One region of the Piscibacillus sp. B03 genome, then DNA from elsewhere that is predicted to be linked to it. Evidence: riboswitches for the same ligand, from Rfam matches in the RefSeq annotation. Region 1 holds a riboswitch; each other region holds the start of a gene.

The links. A riboswitch is a leader RNA that binds a small molecule or an ion and turns the genes downstream of it on or off. The one in region 1 is predicted to bind S-adenosylmethionine.
Region 2: another riboswitch for S-adenosylmethionine. It lies ahead of metK (methionine adenosyltransferase); the one in region 1 lies ahead of ACTWQB_RS01720 (5-methyltetrahydropteroyltriglutamate--homocysteine S-methyltransferase).
Region 3: another riboswitch for S-adenosylmethionine. It lies ahead of ACTWQB_RS11560 (methionine ABC transporter ATP-binding protein); the one in region 1 lies ahead of ACTWQB_RS01720 (5-methyltetrahydropteroyltriglutamate--homocysteine S-methyltransferase).
Region 4: another riboswitch for S-adenosylmethionine. It lies ahead of ACTWQB_RS01170 (methionine ABC transporter ATP-binding protein); the one in region 1 lies ahead of ACTWQB_RS01720 (5-methyltetrahydropteroyltriglutamate--homocysteine S-methyltransferase).

The regions. Positions count from the first base shown of each region.
Region 1 is NZ_JBQQCO010000002.1:16,711-19,860, reverse strand. It holds gene ACTWQB_RS01725 (aspartate aminotransferase family protein) at 1-1,226, opposite strand, end outside; SAM riboswitch class I at 1,376-1,477, shown strand; gene ACTWQB_RS01720 (5-methyltetrahydropteroyltriglutamate--homocysteine S-methyltransferase) at 1,548-2,654, shown strand; gene ald (alanine dehydrogenase) at 2,986-3,150, opposite strand, start outside.
Region 2 is NZ_JBQQCO010000014.1:13,266-16,415, forward strand. It holds partial or broken gene ACTWQB_RS10495 (IS110 family transposase) at 1-417, opposite strand, end outside; gene metK (methionine adenosyltransferase) at 617-1,816, opposite strand; SAM riboswitch class I at 1,959-2,066, opposite strand; gene pckA (phosphoenolpyruvate carboxykinase (ATP)) at 2,433-3,150, shown strand, end outside.
Region 3 is NZ_JBQQCO010000016.1:26,111-29,260, forward strand. It holds gene ACTWQB_RS11555 (methionine ABC transporter permease) at 1-607, opposite strand, end outside; gene ACTWQB_RS11560 (methionine ABC transporter ATP-binding protein) at 597-1,625, opposite strand; SAM riboswitch class I at 1,719-1,826, opposite strand; SAM riboswitch class I at 1,950-2,059, opposite strand; gene ACTWQB_RS11565 (TlpA disulfide reductase family protein) at 2,146-2,565, shown strand; gene ACTWQB_RS11570 (thioredoxin family protein) at 2,562-2,873, opposite strand; gene ACTWQB_RS11575 (toprim domain-containing protein) at 2,876-3,150, opposite strand, start outside.
Region 4 is NZ_JBQQCO010000001.1:212,329-215,478, reverse strand. It holds gene ACTWQB_RS01180 (nuclear transport factor 2 family protein) at 1-11, opposite strand, end outside; gene ACTWQB_RS01175 (MBL fold metallo-hydrolase) at 249-1,193, shown strand; SAM riboswitch class I at 1,550-1,663, shown strand; gene ACTWQB_RS01170 (methionine ABC transporter ATP-binding protein) at 1,751-2,767, shown strand; gene ACTWQB_RS01165 (methionine ABC transporter permease) at 2,757-3,150, shown strand, end outside.

The DNA of each region.
Region 1 (3,150 bases):
GGAATCATACGAAGTACTTCCCCTTCATTGCCACATAGATAAAATAAAACACCTTTACCTAAACATTGATCTAACACTTTCATGACTAAGTCACCAGCACTTATTTGCCCATTTGGGTCTTCAAGTTCAATGCCAATCATTAAGCCAATTCCACGAATATCTTTAATAGACGAATGCTTTTCTTGTAATTGTTTTAACTGACTAAATGCGTATTGCCCTACTTCTTGAGTGTGATCTAGCAAGTTCTCCTCATGAATGACATTGATCGAAGCAATCGCTGCGGAACAAGCAATAGGGTTTCCCCCGAAAGTAGTTGCGTGAGCACCTAATGGCCACTTTTGCATTAATTCTTTTGATGCAACCGTGGCACTTAATGGCATACCGGCAGCAATGCCTTTTGCAATGGCCATAATATCTGGCACAACGTCAAAGGTTTGAGATGCAAACCAATTCCCAGTACGCCCAAAGCCCGTTTGAACTTCGTCAAAAATTAATAAAATACCATGCTGATCACATATTTCACGCATTTTCTTAAGCCAAGAATGAGGTGGAACGACATATCCCCCTTCACCTAATACAGGCTCCACAATCATACAGGCAACTTCGTCTGGTTCAACTTGGTGCTTGAATAATTGTTCAGCATCTTTCTCAAGTTTCTTAGCAAAATACTCATCAGGATCTTCACCTTCTGGACAATCTGCAGGGTTTGCATATGGTAGTTGATACGTTAACCATGATGGTTGCATGTGCTTACGGTACTTACTCTTTGAGGTTGAAACACTTAATGCACCAACAGATCGACCGTGAAAACAACCAGTAAATGAAATGACATAAGGTCTTTGTGTAGTATACTTAGCTAATTTAATAGCCCCTTCAACCGCTTCCGTTCCACTGTTATTAAAGAAGAAGTTATCCAATGGGTCTGGTAAAATTTCTTGTAACTTTTTTGCTAGTTCCAAAATTGAATCATAAATAATCACACCAGACGGACCATGTACTAGATGATCTGCACTATCTTTAATGGCCTGTACAACTTTAGGATGTCGATGGCCGACATTCTCAACTGCAATACCAGATGTGAAATCCAAATACTTTTCATGTTCCAATCCGTAATAATAGCAACCCTCCGCCTTCTTTACTGGCAAATTCGGATGGTCTTTTGCCATACCAGGCGCAAGGAAATCACCTATATTTTCAACCTGTTGTTTAAAACTAATGGATGACATGTTACTCCTCCTATGCAATGGGTTTACGATTAATAATCATACATATTTATGCATAAAAATTCAATAGTTTGTATAAAAATTAATTATAAGATTTTTATTGACAGAGTTTTCTAAGAAAAGTATGATAAGTATTAAATAATTTAATAAGCCTCTTATCTAGAGAAGTGGAGGGACTGGCCCTGCGAAGCTTCAGCAACAGGTTTTCTTAAAACACTGTGCTAATTCCAGTAGCGAATGCTTGAAGATAAGAAGAGTAAACTTGTGAATCAGCCTCTTCTTATTGAAGGGGCTTTTTTTATTAATTAAAAGTGAGGGATTACGATGACAACAACAACTAGAACAATTCCATTTAAAGCTGATCATGTAGGTAGTCTACTTCGTCCAGAACGGCTACATAAGGCAAGAAAACAATTTAATCGAAGAGAGATTAAAGCTGTAGATTTAAGAAAGGTTGAAAACGAGGAAATTAAACGTGTGGTTGATCGACAAATTGAAATTGGATTAGACGTCGTAACTGACGGGGAGTTTAGAAGAACGTGGTTTCACTTAGATTTTATGGAGCACTTTAATGGCATTGAAGGTTATGTTCCAAAAAAGGGATACCAGTTTGCAGATGGAGTTGAGACTGAGCGATACGATGTTCGCAATACAGGCAAGATTACGTTTAACTCCAAACACCCTTTTCTAAAAGACTTTAAGGAATTAAATGAAATAGTAGATGGACGTGCAGTGGCTAAGCAAACCATTCCTAGTCCAAACCAATTTTTCAATGCAGGCATACAAAACGAAGACATTTATCCTGACATTGAAGATTTTGCTCAAGACGTTATTAAAGCTTACCAAGAAGCCATCCAAGCTTTTTATGACGCTGGTGTTAGGTACCTTCAGTTAGATGATGTGTATATTGCAGGATTATCTGCACCTGATATTCCATTTAATGATGGCAAATATACTAGGGAGTACCTCATTGATTTAGCTTTAAGAGTCGTTAATGGCAGTTTAGAAAACAAACCTGAGGACCTTTATGTGACAACTCATTTATGTCGTGGTAATTACCGATCTACTTGGGCATTTTCTGGAGGCTACGATATTATTGCACCAACATTATTAGCCAACGAGAAAGTCGATGGATTCTTTTTAGAATATGACGATGAACGCTCTGGAGGATTCGAACCATTAAAACATATACCTAAGGACGGTCCCAAGGTTGTATTAGGTTTAGTGACCTCTAAATCAGGTGAATTAGAAGATCGCGATGAGGTTTTCAGACGTGTACATGAAGCGTCCGCCTATGTCCCGCTAGCTCAACTGTGCTTAAGTCCTCAGTGTGGGTTCGCATCCACTCATCACGGTAACGAATTGACGGAAGAAGAACAATGGAACAAGTTAAAATACGTCGTGGAACTGTCAAAAGAGCTTTGGGGTTAATTTATCGACCCCAATTTTTGATTTATCGACCCCTTTTCAGAAGATATCGACCACGAAATTTGTCGACGGGGTAAAAATCGTTAATTTATCGACCCTTTTTTCAAAGATATCGAACCTTTTCAATAAAAAAAGGGTTGAACTCAGCCTTCTGAGTTCAACCCTTGTATATTAAATCGCTTTTTTCTTTTTACGACCAAACTTATTTTTTATTTTCTGGATAAAAGGAAATAAGATTGGACCGTATTTAATTGCTCTTACAATCCATTTTTTCATGATTAACCACCTTCATTCATCTATGTCTATAGTTTTACACGAATGAAGGAAATTATGTTTACAATAATTCACTTAAATCTTTGTAATCTAAACCATGTGCTTCTGCAACAGCTTTGTAAGTCACATAACCATCTAACGTGTTAATACCTTTTAGAAGGTTTCCATTATCTTTAACAGCTTGCTTATAACCTTTGTTAGCTAGTTGTAGTGCATAAGGTACGGT
Region 2 (3,150 bases), on a different contig from region 1:
ATGCATTTGGGCTTGAATAGAATTAAGATCTTCTTGAATGATATCGTGAAGCTTCATGCCTTCACGTAATTCAGCGTACACATCCTCAGGTAATGTTGGTTCATGATACCGACCGTCACGTACGATTTGCGCAATGAAGACCTCGTTCTTTTAAAAAGTAAGCTAAGTTTAGCCAATAATGACCCGTTGGTTCCATGCCCACAAGATAGAACGGTTTAATTCATGTGATAAGGATTCGATCCATTGGACGAATCCATTGAATCCCTCTAGTGTGTTATGGAATACGAATCGTTTGGTTAAATCGATTCCTCGATCATCAATAGCACGCGCAACGTGCTTGTGTTTGGCGATATCAACGCCGATAATAATTGTGTTTTCCGTGATTTGCATTAATCGTTTGTTTTGTGTAAAATCCATTTTGAGTCCTCCTTCGGTATTTTCGAGGTCATTGTTTCGTGACGTGACACTCTCTATACTACCAAGGAGGGCTTTTTTTGTGTAACTCCAAATAACCTCATCTAGGGTCAATTTTTCTTATTACAGGAATGCTCCTTATAAAGTCATTTTTGTTTTCATTATAAAGACGTTTATAAGGTAAGTTTTGTCACGATTTGTTTTAATTATTAATATATTTTTTTAATTCATCTACGCGATCAGTATATTCCCATGTAAAATCTTCATCATTTCGTCCAAAATGACCATAGGCAGCAGTCTTTTTATAGATTGGTCTTCTTAAATCTAACATTTTAATAATACCTGCTGGACGAAGGTCAAATGTTTCACGAATCGCTTCTACGATTTTAGCTTCTTTAACTTTTCCAGTACCAAATGTGTTTACTGAAATAGATACAGGTTGTGCAACACCAATAGCATAGGCTAGCTGCACTTCACATGCATCTGCTAAACCAGCTGCCACTATGTTTTTTGCCACGTAACGTGCCGCATAAGCAGCTGATCGGTCTACTTTCGTAGCATCCTTACCACTGAAGGCACCGCCACCGTGTCTAGCATATCCGCCGTACGTATCAACGATAATTTTACGACCTGTCAACCCAGCATCGCCTTGTGGCCCACCGATGACAAATCGACCTGTTGGGTTAATAAGGTACTTCGTTTTGTCATCAATTAAGTCAGACGGCACAACTGGTCGAATGACTTTTTCAATTAAATCATCATTAATTTGTTGTAATGTAATTTCAGGATGGTGTTGAGTTGAGATCACAATTGTATCCACTCGTTCAGGTTGTCCATCATCATCGTACTCTACTGTCACCTGAGTCTTACCATCGGGACGTAAGTAATCTAACTCACCAGACTTACGAACGTCACTTAAACGTTTCGAAAGCTTATGTGATAACGAGATTGGTAATGGCATCAGTTCCTCAGTTTCGTTAGACGCATAACCGAACATTAACCCTTGGTCACCTGCACCAATCGCTTCAATCTCTTCATCTGTCATGCTACCTTCACGCTTCTCGTATGCCTCGTTAACACCTTGTGCAATATCAGGTGATTGTTCGTCAATGGATGTCAGCACTGAGCATGTCTCAGCGTCGAAGCCATATTTAGCACGTGTGTAACCAATGTCTTTAATCGTTTCGCGAACGATTGCTGGAATGTCTACGTAAGTTGTCGTTGAGATTTCACCCGTTACTAATACTAAGCCCGTTGTGACTGTCGTTTCACAAGCCACCCTTGCATTTGGATCTTCCTTTAAAATTTCATCTAAAATTGCATCCGAGATTTGATCACAAATTTTATCCGGATGGCCTTCCGTTACGGATTCGGAAGTAAATAGTCGACGTTGATGTGTCATAAAATCGTTTCCTCCTCGATTTGGATCTTCAACGGCTCTCTTATGTGTGAAAAGCTATATTAACTTCATTGATATTTTACCCAAAACACAGAAAAAACCTTTCCACAATTATGAGGAAAGGTTCATTACGCATGGCCTTTCACTCTTATCGTTCAAGGGATCTTCCCCTTGCATCAGGTTAGCACCTGTCACATATGTGATGGTTGCTGAGTTTCATAGGGCCTGCACCCTCCACTGCTCTTGATAAGAGACGTACCGTTCTGATTTATCATAACTTGAAACCACACGAGTGTCAATGGATATTGACCCAACTTCACGCCCTCGCATAATTTATAAGACTTGGATTTTAATATTAATTTTTGTCATATTAAAGGGACAATAAATATAATTTTGCAGCCTTTAACACATAAAAGTTAAAAACAGTTCAAAAAACTATAATCTTATCACTATGACAGGCTTACATTTTAATTTATAATAAAGAACGGCATTAAGAAAAATTATGAAAAATTATTCAATTAGTATGGTTTATTAAAATAAATGTGTTATACTATTAATCAAATAAACTTATTAATTATGAATAATTTTGTATTGAAAAGGATGGTTAGGTGTGAAAACTATGAATGTTCAAGCGTCTGTATCTCAGCTTAATCAACATAAAAATAATCAGGCGAATTTACCAATCGCCAGTTTAGTAGAACGTATTTTATCTAGAGAAGAAGGTATGTTAACGTCAACTGGTGCTGTTCGTGCCACGACTGGAAAGTATACAGGACGTTCGCCAAAAGATAAATTTATTGTGGAAGATGAAGAAACAAAGGATAAAGTGGATTGGGGTTCAGTTAACCAACCAATCAGCGAAGATATTTTCTTAAATCTATTTAATAAGGTAACAGATTACTTATCTGAACGAGATGAGATCTTTACGTTTGATGGTTTTGCAGGTGCTGATGAAAAGTACCGCTTACCAATCCAAGTAGTAACTGAGTTTGCATGGCATAATCTATTTGCGAATCAGTTATTTATTCGTCCAACCGATGAAGAATTAGCTAACCACAATGCAGAGTTCACAGTAGTATCGGCTCCACACTTCAAAGCTAATCCTGAAGTAGACGGAACGAACTCTGAAGCATTTGTGATAGTATCATTCAAACACCGCATCGTGTTAATTGGTGGTACGGAGTATGCTGGAGAAATTAAGAAATCAATTTTCTCAGTTATGAACTATATGCTTCCAACGAAACAAGATGTTCTACCAATGCACTGCTCAGCGAATGTTGGTGGAGAAGGCGATGTGGCATTATTCTTCGGACTTTCCGGCACAGGTAAAACAACAT
Region 3 (3,150 bases), on a different contig from region 1:
TGACAATGAAGATAGTACACGCAAACACAACATCAAAATCTCTACGTTGGAACCCTTTCATATAAGCTAGGTCACCTAATCCTCCAGCTCCAATGACACCTGCCATTGCCGTATAACTGATTAATGCAATAGCTGTAACCGTAATTCCTGAGATTAAGGCTGGCATTGACTCAGGTAGCAGTACTTTAAAAATGATCGTATGAGTTTTAGCACCCATTGATTTGGCTGCTTCAATGACACCTTTATCAACTTCTTTAAAAGCAATTTCGACTAGCCTAGCATAGAATGGTGCCGCGCCAATAATTAGTGCCGGTAACGCCGCTTTTGGCCCCCTAATCGTTCCCATTAAAAAATCAGTAAAAGGGAATAACAATAGAATTAATATGATAAATGGGATGGCTCGGAATATGTTAACAGCCGAGGCTGTGATTATATTTAACAAATAGTTCTGCCAAAGGTTTCCTTTTTCTGTTAAAAATAATAATAAACCTAATAAGATTCCAAGAATGATCGTGCCTATGACTGAAATCACCGTCATGTATAACGTTTCATAGGTTGCCACCCACATCTCTTCCATTTTTAAATTCGGGAATAACTCATTTAACATCTTGAATCACCTCGACTTCCACACCTGATGACTGAATGTAGTCGATCGTTTCGGTGATTAATTTCTCTTCACCGCTTATTTCAACATATAGCGTACCGTAAGCCCCTTCTTGAGTAGGTGATATAGAACCTTGTAATATGTTGATGTCGACAGAGAACTTTCTTATAACATCAGAGATTAAAGCGCGTTTAGCATCATTTCCGATAAAGTGGAGTTTGACCACTTCTGTATTCGGGTCATTTGTAATGAAACGCTTTAAGTCTCCTTGTAGATGCTCTAGAGGACTGAGCTGTTGCACAAAACGTTTTGCCGTCTTTGATTGTGGTTTGACGAAAACGTTTAAGACATCCCCTTGTTCAACAACCTTTCCTTGATCCATTACAGCCACGCGATGACAAATCTTCTGAATGACATGCATTTCGTGTGTAATCATGATGATCGTTAAGTTAAGCTTTTTATTAATCGAAACGAGCAAGTCCAAAATATCGTCTGTTGTCTCAGGGTCTAAAGCTGACGTTGCTTCATCACAAAGTAGGACATCAGGGTCGTTTGCTAAAGCACGGGCGATTCCAACACGTTGCTTCTGTCCACCACTTAGTTGAGAAGGGTAGGAATTTTCTCGCCCTTTTAATCCAACAAGTTCAATAAGCTCGAGCACTTTCTCACGACGTTCTGCTTTCGGTATACCTGCAATTTCAAGAGGAAATGCAATATTTTCAAAAACCGTTCTCGACCATAGTAAGTTGAAATGCTGGAAGATCATGCCGACCTTTTGGCGTTCGCGACGCAACTTTCCAATGCTTAAGTCAGTAATGTTCGTATTATTAATCACCACATCACCACTTGTTGGCTCTTCAAGTCGATTGATTAAGCGGATAAATGTACTTTTCCCCGCACCACTGTAACCGATAACCCCGAATATTTCACCCTTATTAATGTTTATTGAAACATCATCGACAGCTTTAACTTCTTGGTGTTTTGTTTTAAAAACTTTTGACAATCCTTTGATTGTAATCATATATAAATCTCCCTTTAACCCTTTTAATCATTAATGATTTAACTAATAAAAATACCTTTCCATTCACAAGAGAACAGAAAGGTACAATCCGTTCTCTCATCTCTCAAAGCTTTGCGCTTTGCAGGAATTAGCACCTGTCAGGTTTGACCTGATGGTTGCTGGGCTTCGTCGGGCCAGTCCCTCCACCTCTCTGGATAAGAGTTATTATTTGTATATTTTTATAAATCAATCGTTTTAGTGAAAAATCTTGGCAGATCGTTTCTAAAATAATTAAAAAACTCTTTTCTTGCAAGCACAAGAAAAGAGTCGAATACGTCGTCACTTTCCTTATCTTGCAATGATCAACCTCATTGCTGGAATTAGCACCTGTTAGGAAAAATCCTAATGGTTGCCGGGCTTCGCAGGGCCAGTCCCTCCGCCTCTCTGGATAAGAAATTAAGTTATGTTATTTTCGATGATTATTATGTTAGCATAGTAATGTAGACAAGTCAATAAAAAATTATAAAAGGATGATCCAACCATGAAAGCACCATTATTTGAACTTCCTTACTTAGATAATCCAGACGAAACATTTCGATTAGAAGATGTCATTGGCGAAAAAGTCGTCGTATTAACCTTCTGGGTATCATGGTGCCCAGATTGTGCCCGTGACCTTCCAAAAAAAGAACAGTTTTTCAAAACATCTCGAAATGATGAGCTTGAAATGGTTACGATTAATGTAACAGACCGTGAACATGGTGATGAAGAAGCGTTAAAATATCAAGACCAATTTTTAACACAACCTGTCTTAAAAGATCGAGGGCGTGAGATTTATGACTTATATGATTGTACAGGCGTCCCAACGACCGTTGTGATTAACCGTGAAGGTGAAATCATCGGCCATTTTGGTGACCAAGCCGACTTTGTTGAAGTCATTCATAAGCTAAGTGAGGCGCTCTAAACTAAGTATGGCCCCATCTCTTTTAACAGGTAGGGAACGGAATGGAATGTATATAAACGATCAAGATTATCGCCTTTTTTAAAAACCATTAAACACGGAACACTGGTAACTTCATGTTCCTGAACCCAATTAGGTGCTAGTGTTACATTCAATTCGTAGAAGATTTCTTTGCCTAACGTTTCTTCTATGTATTCCAACATGCGCCTGGCTACCTTGCATGTGCCACAAAAAGGACTATTCACAAAAATGATGTGATAGTCCTTTTTTTGTGTTAGAAAATAGGCTTGCTTTTGATTGATTTCGATCACTGTTAAAATCCTTTCAAGTACTCCACTTTAACTCTCATATTAGCTGATAGCAATAAAGATGCTAACACATGCTCAGGAGCATCCTCAACCTCTCGATATTTTTTATCGATATATATATTTTCCGCATGAGATAACTCTTGGTTTAACATTTTTCTTAGTTTTTCCCCAGGTTCATCTGTGTCAGTAAATATAAAAACATCACGATCGAATAAATGATAGTCGTCAACTAACTCTTCTAACGCATCAATGCCTAATGTTCCAAATGTGCATAGTATGA
Region 4 (3,150 bases), on a different contig from region 1:
TCTGTAGCCATACGATCACTCCTTTTCATAATTTTTTATTAATTTAGTTTAATGGCTCAACGCTAGGTGCTTCAACTAATTAACTTATAAGAGACGCTAATTTAGTTATATAGTCTTGTAAAATATTAATTGAGTCAGTAGGGTTCCCTTTTATACATTTATTTGGAAGTTATTGAACTCCTAAAAGAAGGTATTTTTAATAAATAAATAGAAGTAAGTTAGGGAGAATACTCAAACAGGAGGTTGCTATGACACAGCCAATTGATTTAGGAAATGACATGACATTAATAGATTTGTATGACTTAGGAATGCCAGAGCGGACAGGTGCGTATGTACTGCACTCAGATGAACTGACGATTGTTGAGACGAGTGCGAGTCCGTCAGTTCCGTATTTGCTTGAAGGGTTGAAAGATTTGGATATTGACCCTAAGGACGTTAAGCATATTATCGTGACACATATTCACTTGGATCATGCTGGTGGCGTTGGTCTATTTTTAAAACATTGTCCAAATGCGAAGGTGTATGTTCATCCTAAAGGAAAGCGCCATTTAACTGATCCAACAAAATTAATTGCGGGTGCTAAAGCCGTGTACGGTGAACAATTTGATGAGTTGTTCGACCCGATTGTACCGGTCCCAGAAGACCGTTTAGTTGATATGGACGATGGTGAAACACTCAACATTGGTAACCGAGTGTTAACTTTTTATGATTCACCAGGTCATGCCAAGCACCATTTCAGTATTCACGATTCGTTGAGTAACGGCATTTTTACAGGTGATACAATTGGAGTTCACTATCCGCAAGCAGAAGGGTTGAACTTCGTGCTGCCATCAACATCACCGAACCAATTCGATCCAGATGCAATGATTCAATCACTTGAGAAAATTGAAAGCCTGGCTGTCGAACAGATATATTTTGGTCACTACGGTCGATCTCGTGATCCGAAACATGTTTATGAGCAGATTCGTTTCTGGTTACCACGTTTTGTTGAAGTAGGAGAGAAGGTTGTTGAAAAACAACCAGAAGCTTCTTTTGAAATAAAAACGGCATCAGTTGCGGAAGGACTCCAAAGCCTTGTGACCACTCATTTAGTTGAACAAAATATTCCTAGTAATCATACCGTCTATAAGTATTTAAATCTGGATTTAAAGGTTTGCGCCATGGGGATTGTGGATTATCTGGCTAAAAAATAAATATTAGTTTAAACTCCGCCAAGTGCGGAGTTTTTTAATGAAAAAGGTCGATAAAACGAGTTTAGGGGTCGATAAAACGATGATTTTTACCGAGTCGACAAATTTCGTGGTCGATATTTTATGAAATGGGGTCGATAAATCAACAAATGGGGTCAATAACTATGTTGTTGGTGGACCATCGCCAAAAAGGAAGGCTTTTGCACAAGCAAAAACCTCCAACAGAACTATAAGACGGGAGCTTTTTCGCCCACGCGAAAAAGCTTCAACATAAATTATTTAAAAAACATTGACAATGACTAAATTTCAGATTATGATGGAAAACATCACAAATTAATAACGAAAACCGAAATATAATCTTCTTATCTCGAGAGGTGGAGGGACTGGCCCTTTGAAACCTCGGCAGCGGGTCTGGTGACAATCAGACACTGTGCCAAGTCCAGCAAACATGTTTGATGTTTGAAAGATAAGAAGAGTTGGGATACATACACGAATGCAACCCTCTCTTCTTATTCTTTTTTGGATAAGGAGAGAGGGTTTTTTGTTTAGGAGGAACATAGATGATTCGCTTTGATCAAGTAACAAAGTCATTCGAGCATGAAGGAACATCGTTTAAAGCGGTTGATCAAGTTGATTTAGAAATTCAAAAAGGTGAAATCTTTGGGGTTATTGGCTTTAGTGGTGCCGGTAAAAGTACGTTGGTACGACTCGTAAATCAGTTGGAGCGTCCAACGGCTGGAAAAGTGCTCATTGATGGTCAGGATATGTCGCAAGTATCCACCAATGAGTTACGAAATATTAGACGTGGAATCGGGATGATTTTTCAGCACTTTAACTTACTTGAGACGAAGACCGTTTTTCACAACGTGGCTTTTCCATTAGCGTTAGCTGGAATGCCAAAGCGGAAAGTGAAAGACCGTGTCAATGAGATTCTTGAGTTTGTCGGATTAAGTGACAGAGCCAACCACTACCCAGACCAATTGTCAGGCGGGCAAAAACAACGTGTCGGAATCGCGAGGGCCCTTGCGACTTCACCTAGCATTTTGCTTTGTGATGAAGCGACTTCAGCACTTGACCCTGAAACGACGAAGTCTATATTGAAGCTATTAAAAAAGGTCCGCGACGAGTACAATATCACGATTCTTATGATCACTCATGAAATGAATGTCATTAAAGAGATTTGTGACCGAGTGGCCGTCATGGAGGATGGAAAAGTCGTGGAGTCAGGTTCCATTTTTGACCTTTTCTCACAACCACAACACCAAACGACACAGAAATTCGTCCAAACCGTCATGAACGACGAAATTCCGGCTTCTATCTTAAAAGAAGTAGAAACGCGCCACATCTATCGTGTTACCTTTACAGATGGTTCGGCAAGTCAACCCGTCTTATCAGGTGTGGCGAAGGAGTTTAACGTTGAAGTGAACGTGTTGTACGGACAAATTACAGAACTTCAAGAAACACCGTTTGGAAACTTAATCGTCGAGTTTCAAGGTGATGATCGGGAAATCCAAAGAGCTTTAGAACACATCAAGAAACAAGTAATCATCCAGGAGGTGAAGGCAGATGGACGTTAACATTGTAGAAATGATGCCAAGAATTATTGAAGCAACGAATGAAACGCTGTTAATGGTGTTTATCTCATTGGCGTTAGCATGTCTAATCGGAATCCCTTTAGGCGTTGCTTTAGTCGCGACTCGTGAGCATGGTTTAATGGAAAATGGTGCAATCTTCAACGTACTAAACGTGATCGTGAATATATTCCGCTCGATTCCGTTTATTATTTTACTGGTTGCCATTTTACCGATCACTAGGTTCATCGTGGGAACGTCAATTGGTACAGCTGCGGCAGTGGTACCACTCGTCTTCTTCGCTGCTCCGTTTGTAGCTAGACTTGTAGAAAGTAGCTTGCTAGAGGTGAACAATGGAGTTGTCGAAGCGGCACAAGCAATGGGCGCTT